Regions from separate parts of the Martelella mediterranea DSM 17316 genome, predicted to be linked through region 1. Evidence: predicted binding sites of a transcription regulator. Region 1 holds the regulator's gene; each other region holds the start of a gene.

Region 1 (3,869 bases):
TACACCATCGTGATGGTGACCCATTCGATGCAGCAGGCCGCGCGCGTGTCAGAGCGCACGGCGATGTTCCATCTCGGCTACATGGTCGAGGAGGACGACACCGACACGATTTTCACCAATCCCGCGGACCAGCGCACCCAGGACTACATTATGGGCAGGTTCGGTTAAGGAGACGCACAGATGGCACACTCGCATATCATATCGGCCTTCGACGAGGAGCTGAAATATCTCCAGCGCCGGATTTCCGAAATGGGCGGCATGGCGGAAGAGATGGTCTCGCAATCCGTCGTGGCGCTGGTCAACACCGATACCGAACTCGCCGAGAAGGTGATCGCCGAGGATCTGGCGCTGGACGAGGCCGAGCGCGAGGTCGGCGAAAAGGCGATCGTCACCATCGCGCGGCGCCAGCCGGTGGCGGCGGACCTGCGTGAAATCATGGGTGCGATCCGCATCGCCGCCGACCTCGAGCGCGTTGGCGACATGGCCAAGAACACCGCCAAGCGGGTGATCTCGGTGCAGGGCACCGGGGTTCCGCGCAAGCTCGCCCACGGCATCGAGCACCTGTCGGAACTGGCGCTGCTGCAGCTCAAGGAAGTGCTCGACGCCTACACCTCGCGCCAGGCCGACAAGGCCAATTCGATCCGCGAGCGCGACGAGGAGATCGACGCGATCTACACCTCGCTGTTCCGCGAGCTTTTGACCTACATGATGGAGGATCCGCGCAATATCACCACCTGCACGCATCTTCTGTTCTGCGCCAAGAACATCGAGCGCATCGGCGACCACGCCACCAATATTGCTGAAATGATCTACTACATCGCCACCGGCTCGCAGCCACAGGGAGAACGCCCGAAGGACGACATGTCGCCCTCGGTCGGCTCCGGCGAGAGCAAGTCCTGAAACCATTTGACAGAGGCACGAGATGGTTCCGAAGATTGCAGTTGTCGAAGATGAAGAAGCGCTGAGCGTCCTGCTGCGCTACAACCTTGAATCGGAAGGCTATGAAGTCGAGACGATCGCGCGCGGCGACGAGGCCGAACTCAGGCTGCAGGAGCGGGTGCCGGACCTCCTGCTGCTCGACTGGATGTTGCCGGGCGTTTCCGGCATCGAGCTTTGCCGCAGGCTCCGGATGCGGCCCGAGACCGAGCGTCTGCCGATCATCATGCTGACGGCGCGCGGCGAGGAAAGCGAGCGGGTGCGCGGTCTTGCGATCGGCGCCGACGATTATGTCGTCAAGCCGTTCTCGACCCCGGAACTGATGGCCCGCGTCAGGGCGATCCTGCGGCGCGCCCGGCCGGAAGTGCTTTCCAGCGTGCTCAAATGCGGCGATATCGAGCTTGACCGCGAGACCCACCGCGTTCACCGCAAGGCCAAGGAAGTCCGCCTCGGGCCGACCGAGTTCCGGCTGCTCGAATTCCTGATGACCTCGCCCGGCCGGGTGTTCTCCCGCTCCCAGCTTCTCGACGGTGTGTGGGGCCACGACATCTATGTCGACGAACGCACCGTCGACGTCCATGTCGGGCGTCTCAGAAAGGCCCTCAACTTCTCGCAAATGCCCGACGTGATCCGCACCGTGCGCGGCGCCGGCTATTCGATGGAGGTGTGAGGGGCCGCATGGCCCCGCCAATCTCCGCCCTTGAGGGCGGAGATTGCGCGCCGGAGCGTCCATTGTACCGAAGTCCGGGCGATCCCGTGTTTTCGGCGACCGGGATCAGCGGACTTCGAAACCGCGGTAATTGTCGTCGCGGATGGCGTTCATTTCGGTCATGTAATTGCCCATGCCGCCCATGTACCACATCGAGGTTCTGGGCTTGCCGGGAATGTTGGCGCCGTTGATCCAGCTGTCCGTCACTTCGAACAGCGTGCCGGCCATGCCTTCTTGGCACACCCGCACCCAGTCGTCCTGGGCCTCTCTCGTGGTCTCGATGATGCTGTTGCCTTGTTCGGCCTTCTCGATCAGGTCGCACAGGAAGTCGACCTGCCATTCATGCACCAGCGGCTGGCTGGTGAACGGGCTGAAGGGTCCGAATACCATCAGAAGGTTCGGGAAATCGGCGATGGACATGCCGGCATAGGCGCGCGGACCGTTCTTCCAGGCATCCTTCAGCCGTACGCCGTTGCGCCCGATCGTGTCGATCTTCAGATAGTTGCCGGTCATCGCGTCGAAGCCGGTCGCCATGATCACCACGTCGAGTTCCAGCTCCTTGCCGCCGACGATCAGCCCGTTTTCGGTGTATCGCTCGATCGGCTCCGCCTTGACGTCGTGGAGGGTGACATTGTCGCGATTATAGGTCTCGTAGTAATTGTCGGCGGCCAGCGGACGCTTGGCGTAATAGTCGCGTGGGGTCAGTTTGCGGGCGACTTCGGGGTCGGTGACGATGGCGTCGATCTTCGACTTGATGAAGTCGGTCGCCGTCTTGTTGGCCTCTGCGGTCACCGGAATATCGGAGAAGGTTTCGAGCAGGAAGCTGAAGCCATTGCCTTTTTTCCAGGCCTTTTCGTAAACGCGTTTGCGCTCTTCATTGTCGACCTCAAGCGCGGAAACGGTGCTTTCGTCAAAGCCGAAAACCGCCGCCGTGCTCAGCGCCCAGTCGCGGAAGCCGTGCGGATCGGCCTTGATCTTCTCGCGCGTTTCGGCCGGGAAGGGGCCGATGCCGAGCGGCACCACCCATTGCGCGGTGCGCTGTAACACATGCAGATGGCCGACCTTGTCGGCGAGCGCGGTGATGATCTGGATGCCGGTCGAGCCGGTTCCGACCACGCCGACGCGCTTGCCCTGAAGGTCGGGCGCGTTGTCCGGCCATTTCGAGGCGAGTAGCACCTCGCCCTTGAACTTGTCCTGATCCGGGAATTGCGGGGCATAGGAGGAGGAGAGAAGCCCCACGGCCTCGATCACATATTTTGCCTTCACCGTATCGCCGGCCGTGGTGGTCAGGAGCCAGCGGCCCTCGTCCTCTTTCCATTCGGCGCTGGCGATGCGGGTGTTGAAATGGATCGAGCGCTTCAGGTCGTGCTTGTCGGCGACCGCGTTCAGATAGTTCAGCACTTCAGGCTGCTTGGCATAGCGCTCCGACCATTCCCAGTTCTGGAACATGTCGAGGTCGAAGGAATAGGTGTAGACGGTCGATTCGGTGTCGACCCGGCAGCCCGGATAGCGGTTCCAGTACCATGTGCCGCCAACGCCGCCGGCGTCATCGAAGGCTTCGGCCTTCATGCCGAGCACGTTGCGCGTCTTGTGCAGCGCGTAGAGCCCGCCGACGCCCGCGCCGATGATGGCGACATCGAGCTCAAGCTGTTTGTGCGATACCGCGTTCATTGTGAAACCTCCCATTCTCGTCAAATCTTGCGGCGGCAAGGCGCACGCCGGTCTTTATCCTTAAGCGGGTCGCGGAGCCGGCGCTTGGTTTTGAGCCTGACGCTTCCGGCGGCAAAAAATGCGCCGCAGACCTCGCTTTCACACACTCATATGGTATTACGGTATTATCGTCAATGACGCAAAATGCCCTTGTCATGATCATATTCCTATAATACCGTAATACGAACATATTAAAAAGGCAGCGACCAGCGCCGCTTCACCAAGGATGGTATGACATGAACACGCAAAGTCCGCTCTCCACGGATCACGAGGCTCTGATGCCCGATCGCAGGCTCTATATCGGTGGCCAATGGGTGGAAGGGCCGTCAGAGTTTCAGGTGATGAACCCGGCAAACGGACGGCCGGTCGCGTCGGTGTCGCATGCGACCTCGGCCGAGGCGCTTGCCGCCCTTGATGCCGCGGCCGCGGCCCAGCCCGGCTGGGCAAAGCTTGCGCCGCGCGCCCGCGCCAACCTCATGCACAAGGCCTACCGTCTGATGATGGAGCGCGAGGA
Region 2 (3,869 bases), 920 kb from region 1:
CGCGCGCCGCAATCACCGAGATCTCGCGGTCGAAATCGATCCACTCCTCGAAGATCGCGGGCGCGCCATCAAGCGCTGCAAAAGCGGCCTCCGGGTTATTGTCGCTGCCGTCAAACACCCACTGACCCTTGCCGTCATAGCCGAAGCGCCGGGTCTTCAACACGCCGCGTCCGCCAAATGTCTCGAGCGCCGCGGCAAGATCCTCGGCCGTATCGACCGCACGGAACCCGGCGGTGGCGATGTCGCTGTCGTTGAGGAAGGTCTTCTCGGTGAGGCGATCCTGCGAAACGGAAAGCGCGCGCGCCGGCGGGTAGACCGGCCGTTCGCCGGAGAGAATCGCCGCGCTTTTCTCCGGCACGTTTTCGAATTCATAGGTGATCACTTCACAGGCGCCGGCAAGTTCAAAAAGCGCCGCCTCGTCATCATAGGCCGCCACGATATGGCGGTTTGCGACCTGCGCGGCCGGGCAATCTTCCTGCGGTTCCAGAATAACGGTGCGGATCGAAAGCCGGGCGGCCGCCATGGCCAGCATACGGCCAAGCTGGCCGCCGCCGATGATACCGATGGTTTTCATGAAACTCATTCGTCCTTGTCGATGGGGTATTCGGCAACGCTTGCCGCCTGGCGCACGCGGTATTCATCCAGCCGGCCCGCAAGCTCGGGATCGGCAAGCGCCAGAACCGCTGCGGCCAGAAGCGCAGCATTGACCGCGCCGGCCTTGCCGATGGCGAGCGTTCCGACGGGTATGCCCGCCGGCATCTGCACGATCGACAACAGGCTGTCCTGGCCGGAGAGCGCGCGCGACTGAACAGGTACGCCGAAGACCGGCAGCGGCGTCAGCGCCGCCATCATGCCCGGCAGATGGGCCGCCCCGCCGGCGCCTGCGATGATGATTTGAAAACCCTCGGCGCGGGCGCTGCGGGCGAACTCATACATGCGGTCCGGCGTGCGGTGGGCGGAGACGATCCGCGCATCGTAATCGATGTCGAGAATATCGAGAATGTCGGCGGCGTTCTTCATCGTTTCCCAGTCGGACTGGGACCCCATGACGATGGCGACAGGCGGATTCTTGATCGGGCTCATCGGCATTCCATTGTTTCAACAAATTCGACGAATGTGGCACGCGCCGACCATGCGTCGTTTCGGGCGAAACACGCTCTAGCATCAATCGTTTTCGGTGAAAAGCAAGGCGCCGGGGAGATCACGCGTGCCAGGGGCAAAATGCCCTCACAAAATCACATTTCCGCCTTCGACAAACGTCTTCGATCATGGCATGCTGATATTGCACTTTGATGACGAGGCGCCGCATCCGGCGGCGCGAAACCAAAGGAAGGACGTGTGCAATGACAGTTCAGACGCATCTTGCCGCACTCGAGGAAAAACATTCCGAACTTGAGAGGAAGCTTCACGACATAATGGCTTCGCCGTCCAGCCACGACCAGGAAATCGCATCGATCAAACGCAGGAAACTTCACCTGAAAGACGAGATTGAACGCCTCCATCACTCCGCTACTTAAGACACCCCCCTGTCCTCAAACGCCCCGGCCCAAAACCGGGGCGTTTTTGTTTTGCGCAACGCGTTTCTGACCGATGGCTCGAAGCCCCCGCTATATTTAAACCCCGTCGTCCTTCTCCCGCTTCTTCATCACCCCGATCCTGAGCATCACCTCGCGCGGTATGTCGTAGGTCGATTTCAAATGGTGATCGGTGCGAAGTCCCAGATAATCGCGCTGGATGAACAGCGCGAAAGCGCGGTCGGCCGCCGCCTGCACCAGTTCGTCACGGTCCTGATTGGAGCCCGGCGTCTCGTCGTGGCGTCTGAGCGCTGCCAGCGCCTCCTCCAGCCGTCCGCCGATCCGCCCCAACGCCTGCGCCGTTTCCTGCATGATTTCGTATTGCAGGGCGTCCAGATCGGGATCGAGCGGCCTGCTGCTGGTGCCCGGCAATATCGGTTTCCTGGTGGCCATGATCTTTTCCTTGCGTCTTCCCCGAAGATCGGAAGATGAATGCACGAGGTCAAGGGTTTGAAACCAAAAGCGGGCCAACCGTAAATGTCCGGCAGACTTGTCATATGGCGTTATAAGACCTATATTTTGCCAAACTGCAATAACGGGATCAAACATGCCCCATCTGCAAGTAATCGAAAAAACCGCGCATCAGGCCGCCGCCCCCGAGATTACCGAGGCGGAGGGACAGGCGATGGCGCGGGCGACGGTCAATCTGTTTTCGCGCTGGCGGGTCAGCGACAGCCAGGCCTGCATCCTGCTGGGCGGGTTGTCGCCGCGCACCTGGGCGCGCTGGAAGGGCGGCGATATCGGGCGCATCCCCCGCGACCTCAAGGCCCGGCTTTCCAACCTGATGGGCATTCACAAGGCGCTCCGGATCATCTTCACGGACACGGACCGGGTCTATGGCTGGGTGCGGCGGGAAAACGCGGCTTTCGGCGGCGCATCGGCGCTTGACGTCATGCTTGGCGGCGAACTGACCGATATCATGCGGGTGCGGCGTTATCTCGACAGCATCCGGGGCGGCTGAGCTTGACCATGCCCGATATCGTGCGCGTGCGGTGGGCAAAGACCCACCGGATCATCCGTTCGCGTTTCCCGCCGATCGATCTGTTCGAGGATATCGCCGATCCGGCCGACTGGGACGCGATCCTGTCGGCCGAGGCCAAGACCAATCCGCGCGTCAGCCAGAGCGTCGGCATGCTCGATCTGGTGCCGCCCGAGCGCCGTGTTGCCGGAGAAGGCGCGTCATGGGCGATGGCGCCCTTCGTCCACACCTCGACGGACCGGCCGAGCCGGTTCAGTGACGGTTCGTTCGGCGTCTATTATGCCGGCGACCGGATCGAGGTCGCGCTGTTCGAGACCATACATCACCATGCCATATTCATGGCGGCCACGAACCAGACTCCCGGCTGGACTTCCGATTTTCGCGAACTCGTCGGCACGCTCGGCGCCGATCTCCACGATGTCAGCGACCGGACGCGTTTTGCCGAACTCTACGATCCCGACGACTATCGCAGGCCGCAGGCGCTGGGCGCGGAACTCCACGCGGAAAATGCGAACGGCATACTCTATCGCAGCGTCAGATATCCGGATGGCGCGGCGGTCGCCCTGTTCTGGCCGGATGTCGCCGGAATACCGGTGCAGGGGCAGCATTTTTCCTATTACTGGGACGGTGCAAACGTTGCCACGGTCAAGAACCTCGGCACCGGCGAGCTATTCGCCGTGGTCGATTAGAGCGCGTCCAGGAAAAGTGGATACCGGTTCTCCGTCCGGACGCACGTGAAAACAAACAGATAGAGCATTTCCGGTGATCCGGTTTTCAACGGAAATGCTCTGGCTCCGCTGGCGCCTTTCCGAAGGCATTGATTTCCGTCCAGATCAGGTCCTGCACCGCCGTGTGGCCGCCTGCCAGGCGCACCGCCGCCACCGTCAGCAGCGTGTGAGGCAGCACGTCTCGGAGGTCGAAGAGCAGGCCGGCGCGGATCGCGTCCCTGGCAATGCTTTCCGGCACCCAGGCGACGCCGACGCCGCTGATCGCGAATTGCAGGGCGGCCAGCGTCAGCGCGGTCTCGACCTTGCGGCGGACGAACTCGCCGCTCGGGACCTGCGGCATCACCTCCTCGTTGAAAATCCGGCCGAGAAAGGCGTCGCTCGGATAGGCGATCACCGGCAGTTCGCCGCGCGCATAACTGTCGTTCAGCACGCCGAGACCATGGGTGGCGAACACCGGGATAAAGGCTTCCGTGCCGAGATTGACCCGTTCGAGATAGTCCTCGGTCTCCGCCGCTGCCTCGGCCACCGACTGGTAGTTCAGCAGAAGATCGGCCTGCTTGGTCATCAGCAGCGCCAGACACTCGTCGC
Region 3 (3,869 bases), 340 kb from region 1:
CTGGCCGGGCCAAGCCTCGGCGCCGACGATTTCCGACAGCAGGCATTCCGACGCCGGGTCGCCATCGAGAATGCAGCTCTCGCCGCCCTCCTCGTAATTGATCACGAACTGCACGGCGATATTGGCCTCGCCCGGCCATTTCGGGTCCGGCGGATTGCGGCCGTAACCCACAAGTTCGCGCGGATATGCGTTCGTTTCAGCGTCCATCATGCCCTCAATTCCATTCCTTGCCGACGGTAGACGACCATTGGCATCGCCGGAAGAGATAAGGCGAAAAGGCCGGCAGGAATCAAGGGGAAAAGCGCCGGAGCAGAGCCGGTGCCGCCAGTCAGGCCCGTGCGTGATTCCCGGTCTCGAAGAATCGCAGCGCCGTATCGGCAAAGTGAACGTTCGCATCATGCACGGGAACATGCTCGCCGCCGGGGATCACCCACAGGGCAGCATCAGGAATGCCGCGATAGAGATCCACCGCGATCTCGACGGGAAAGAAGCGATCGCGATCGCCGTGGACGACAAGCGTTCGCGCCGAGATCGCGGCAAGCTCTCCGGCGGTGAAATTCATGTCGTCACGATCGTCGCCGAGGGCGTTGAACTGGCCGATGAGTGTTTCGATCTGTCGATCTCCACGCGTTGCACATTCCCGATACATCGCCTGCACCGGCGCGGGCATGGTGGCAAACGAGGCGCGACGCATGATGGTTCTCGCCTGTTCGGGGAAATGCGTGGTCGCGCTCACCAGGACCATCGATGCGATCCGTCCGGGCTGGCTGGTCGCCATGTGCAGCAAGGTCATCCCGCCGGTGCTCATCCCCATGGCTGAAAAGCGGTCGACATTCAGCGTGTCGAGCAGCCGGAAAACATCGCCTGCCGCGTCGCGATGCGTGAAGGCGGCGACCGGATTGGTGGAATGCCCATGGCCGCGCAGATCGACGAGAATGAGCCGATGGCGCTTCGAAAGCGCCTCTATGAAGGGATACCAGTTCCGCACCGACCCGCCGAACCCATGCAGAAGCACAAGCGGCGCACCGGCGCCGTGTTCCTCATGGTAGATATCGATGTCGCCAAGCCGCGCGATCTTGCCGCGATCGAACTCCCGTTCCGGCGCATAAGTCTGAGGCAACGCAACCCCTCCCGCAGCCCGTGAAAACAGGCCGTTTCCGACAGTGAAGCATATGGCCGCGATAGCGGGAAACCTCGAAACGGCGTGTGCACAAGAATTGTTCTGGCACGGAGCCGGCGGCGAGCCTCTCTAGGCCGATTGCCGTGCCCGCAGCGCACCCATCGGATGCAGAGAATGGACGCAGAACGGCGCGCCGGGCTCCTCTTCGATGAACAGCGCGATATGATCGACCTCGACCGGCTCCAGCAGGATCGGCCCGAAAAACGCCGCGACCGAGCGCTCCATCCGCGCCATTTCGCTTGGGGAAAGAGGGCCGGTCAGCGGCATGTGGAAGGAGAAGGCGGCAAGCACATCCGGCTCGCCCCAGCGATGCAGATTGGCAAACTGCGCCGGCGTCAGCCCGGCCGAGGCCCGCCGCTCGATCTCGACCTCGGAAAGCGGCGCGCGGAAGGCGTCGAACTCGGTGACGATGCTGGCGGCAAGCGTATCGAGTGCGGGAACCGCCGTCATCGGCGCGAGCGCCAGGATATCGCGGCGATGAACGACCGTGAGCGGCGGCAAGGTGAAGGGCTGAAAGCGCATGGCAAAGCGCATCATCGCCTTCAGCAGCATGGATTCGTTCATGCCTTCGGTCAGATGAAACGGCGATTTCAGCATGCCCTGAAAGCCGTAGCGGCGCGGCAGAGCCGTGTGATAGGCGATCTCGGCAAGCGGCAGGCCGGCGATCATCGGCGGCTCGACTACCTCGCCGGAAAACGCGCTCCGCCCGATCCAGTTCGCGCCCACGATGGCGAGCCCGTCATGCGGCGACGGCGTAAAGCATATGGCATAGCGTTCGGCGGGCATCGCGGGTCACATGAGGAAGCGGTTTCTCGCCTCTGAGATAGCCGATTCCAATGACAGTGATACGACGGGCTTACCGTTTGCGGCGCTGCCAGGTGCGGCAATCTACACCATGGTCAATCCGGCAGCGCGGTCTATTCTGTTTATGCGCAATGCATCTGCATCACATCAAGATGTCGGCCATCCCGGACCGCGCAGACGATCTGTGGCGCAACTTTGCCGGCATCGGTTGAAATGACAGGCGCATGCCAACCGGGAAAGGAAGCGTCGTGCACTTCGGTTGCAAATATTCCCAATCCGAGAACGAACACCGCCACCTCCGGTGCGCCTTGAAGCAAGTTCGAACAGGCGTTGGTCAGCGCCTCGAAAACGATCGGTCCGTCAGCCCCGTGCTGATTGATCGGTCGACCCGAAGGCCGCCTCACCCGGCCACCCCCCTTTGCGGAAGTGCCTTTCCGCATTTTCTCAAGACAGGATTTTCCGATGGAAAAGACCATGAAAGCCGCCGTTGTCCGGCAATTCGGCAAGCCTCTGGTAATGGAAGAGGTCGCAGTCCCCTCGGTCGGGCCGGGCCAGATTCTCGTCAAGATGGCTGCAAGCGGCGTCTGCCACACCGACCTGCATGCGGCGGAAGGTGACTGGCCGATCAAACCCGAGCCGCCTTTCATTCCGGGCCATGAGGGCGTGGGACACGTCGTCGCCGTGGGCGCCGGCGTCAGCCATGTCAAGGAAGGCGACCGCGTCGGGGTTCCGTGGCTCTACACCGCCTGCGGCTGCTGCAAGCATTGCCTCGGCGGGTGGGAGACGCTGTGCGAAGCGCAGCAAAACACCGGCTATTCGGTCAATGGCAGTTTTGCGGAATATGTTCTGGCTGATCCGAACTATGTCGGGCACCTGCCTGACAATGTCAGCTTCACCGAGATTGCGCCGATCCTTTGCGCAGGCGTTACGGTCTACAAGGGCCTGAAAGTGACGGACACCAAACCCGGCGACTGGGTCGTGATTTCGGGCATTGGCGGGCTTGGACATCTGGCCGTGCAATATGCAAAGGCAATGGGCCTGAATGTGCTTGCCGTGGATATCGACGACGCGAAACTCGACCTGGCGAAACGACTTGGCGCAAGTCTGGCGGTCAATGCCCGCAATGCCGATCCGGTGGCCTTCGTGAAAAAGGAAATCGGCGGCGCGGAAGGAGTTCTGGTCACCGCCGTTTCGCCCAAGGCCTTCGAACAGGCGCAGGGCATGGTCCAGCGCGGCGGAACCGTATCGCTCAATGGCCTGCCGCCCGGCGATTTCCCGCTTCCCATCTTCGACACCGTGCTGAACGGTATCACGGTTCGCGGATCGATCGTCGGAACCCGGCTTGACCTGCAGGAGGCGCTGGACTTCGCCGGCGCGGGAAAGGTCAAGGCGACGATCAAGACCGACAAGCTCGAGAACATCAACGAGATCTTCGCCAAGATGCATCACGGCGAAATCGAAGGCCGCATCGTCATCGACTACCAGTGATCGCTGAGCCCGGCGAAGGCGATAATCGCTTTCCATCCGGGCACGGCCGAAGACAAACAGATAGAGCCATTTTGCATTTCAGAGAAAAGCGGAATGGCTCTATCGCTTTTCGCCGTGGGCACGTCGGCGGTAAATTGAAAGATCGTAGATATCGGGCAGCGGCGCAACCGGCTGGCCTGTGGCAAGCCGCACCGCGTGATCCGCCAGGCGATGGGCGATGCCGAAGCTGGTCTTGAAGCCGCCGCCGAGCGCAATCACGCGCGGCGCGGCATCGATCGCGCCGATCATCGGTTCGCGGTGGATGCCGCGTGGACGCAGGCCCGCCCAGCGTTCGACCACCGGCGCGTCCCGCAGCAGCGGCACGGCCTTGCGCGCGGCCGCGATCAGGGCGTCGAGG

The links. The regulator PhoB, encoded in region 1, activates phosphate uptake and scavenging genes when phosphate is short. The targets are predictions, from matches to a motif close to TGTCATNNANCTGTCAT.
Positions count from the first base shown of each region.
Region 2: the regulator PhoB is predicted to act here: its motif matches at 1,282-1,298, upstream of Mame_RS27710 (DUF465 domain-containing protein).
Region 3: the regulator PhoB is predicted to act here: its motif matches at 2,017-2,033, upstream of Mame_RS05545 (DUF1045 domain-containing protein).

Region 1 covers NZ_CP020330.1:868,141-872,009, forward strand. Annotated here, with positions in the region: gene pstB (phosphate ABC transporter ATP-binding protein PstB) at 1-168, shown strand, start outside; gene phoU (phosphate signaling complex protein PhoU) at 181-900, shown strand; gene phoB (phosphate regulon transcriptional regulator PhoB) at 923-1,606, shown strand; gene Mame_RS03960 (flavin-containing monooxygenase) at 1,712-3,316, opposite strand; gene Mame_RS03965 (NAD-dependent succinate-semialdehyde dehydrogenase) at 3,592-3,869, shown strand, end outside.
Region 2 covers NZ_CP020330.1:4,616,067-4,619,935, forward strand. Annotated here, with positions in the region: gene Mame_RS21495 (5-(carboxyamino)imidazole ribonucleotide synthase) at 1-583, opposite strand, end outside; gene purE (5-(carboxyamino)imidazole ribonucleotide mutase) at 580-1,089, opposite strand; gene Mame_RS27710 (DUF465 domain-containing protein) at 1,416-1,517, shown strand; gene Mame_RS21510 (DUF6665 family protein) at 1,614-1,967, opposite strand; gene Mame_RS21515 (MbcA/ParS/Xre antitoxin family protein) at 2,122-2,535, shown strand; gene Mame_RS21520 (RES family NAD+ phosphorylase) at 2,544-3,242, shown strand; gene Mame_RS21525 (LysR family transcriptional regulator) at 3,328-3,869, opposite strand, start outside.
Region 3 covers NZ_CP020330.1:1,205,473-1,209,341, reverse strand. Annotated here, with positions in the region: gene puuE (allantoinase PuuE) at 1-207, opposite strand, end outside; gene Mame_RS05550 (alpha/beta fold hydrolase) at 329-1,120, opposite strand; gene Mame_RS05545 (DUF1045 domain-containing protein) at 1,250-1,966, opposite strand; gene Mame_RS26530 (hypothetical protein) at 2,107-2,460, opposite strand; gene adhP (alcohol dehydrogenase AdhP) at 2,447-3,472, shown strand; gene Mame_RS05535 (NAD(P)/FAD-dependent oxidoreductase) at 3,572-3,869, opposite strand, start outside.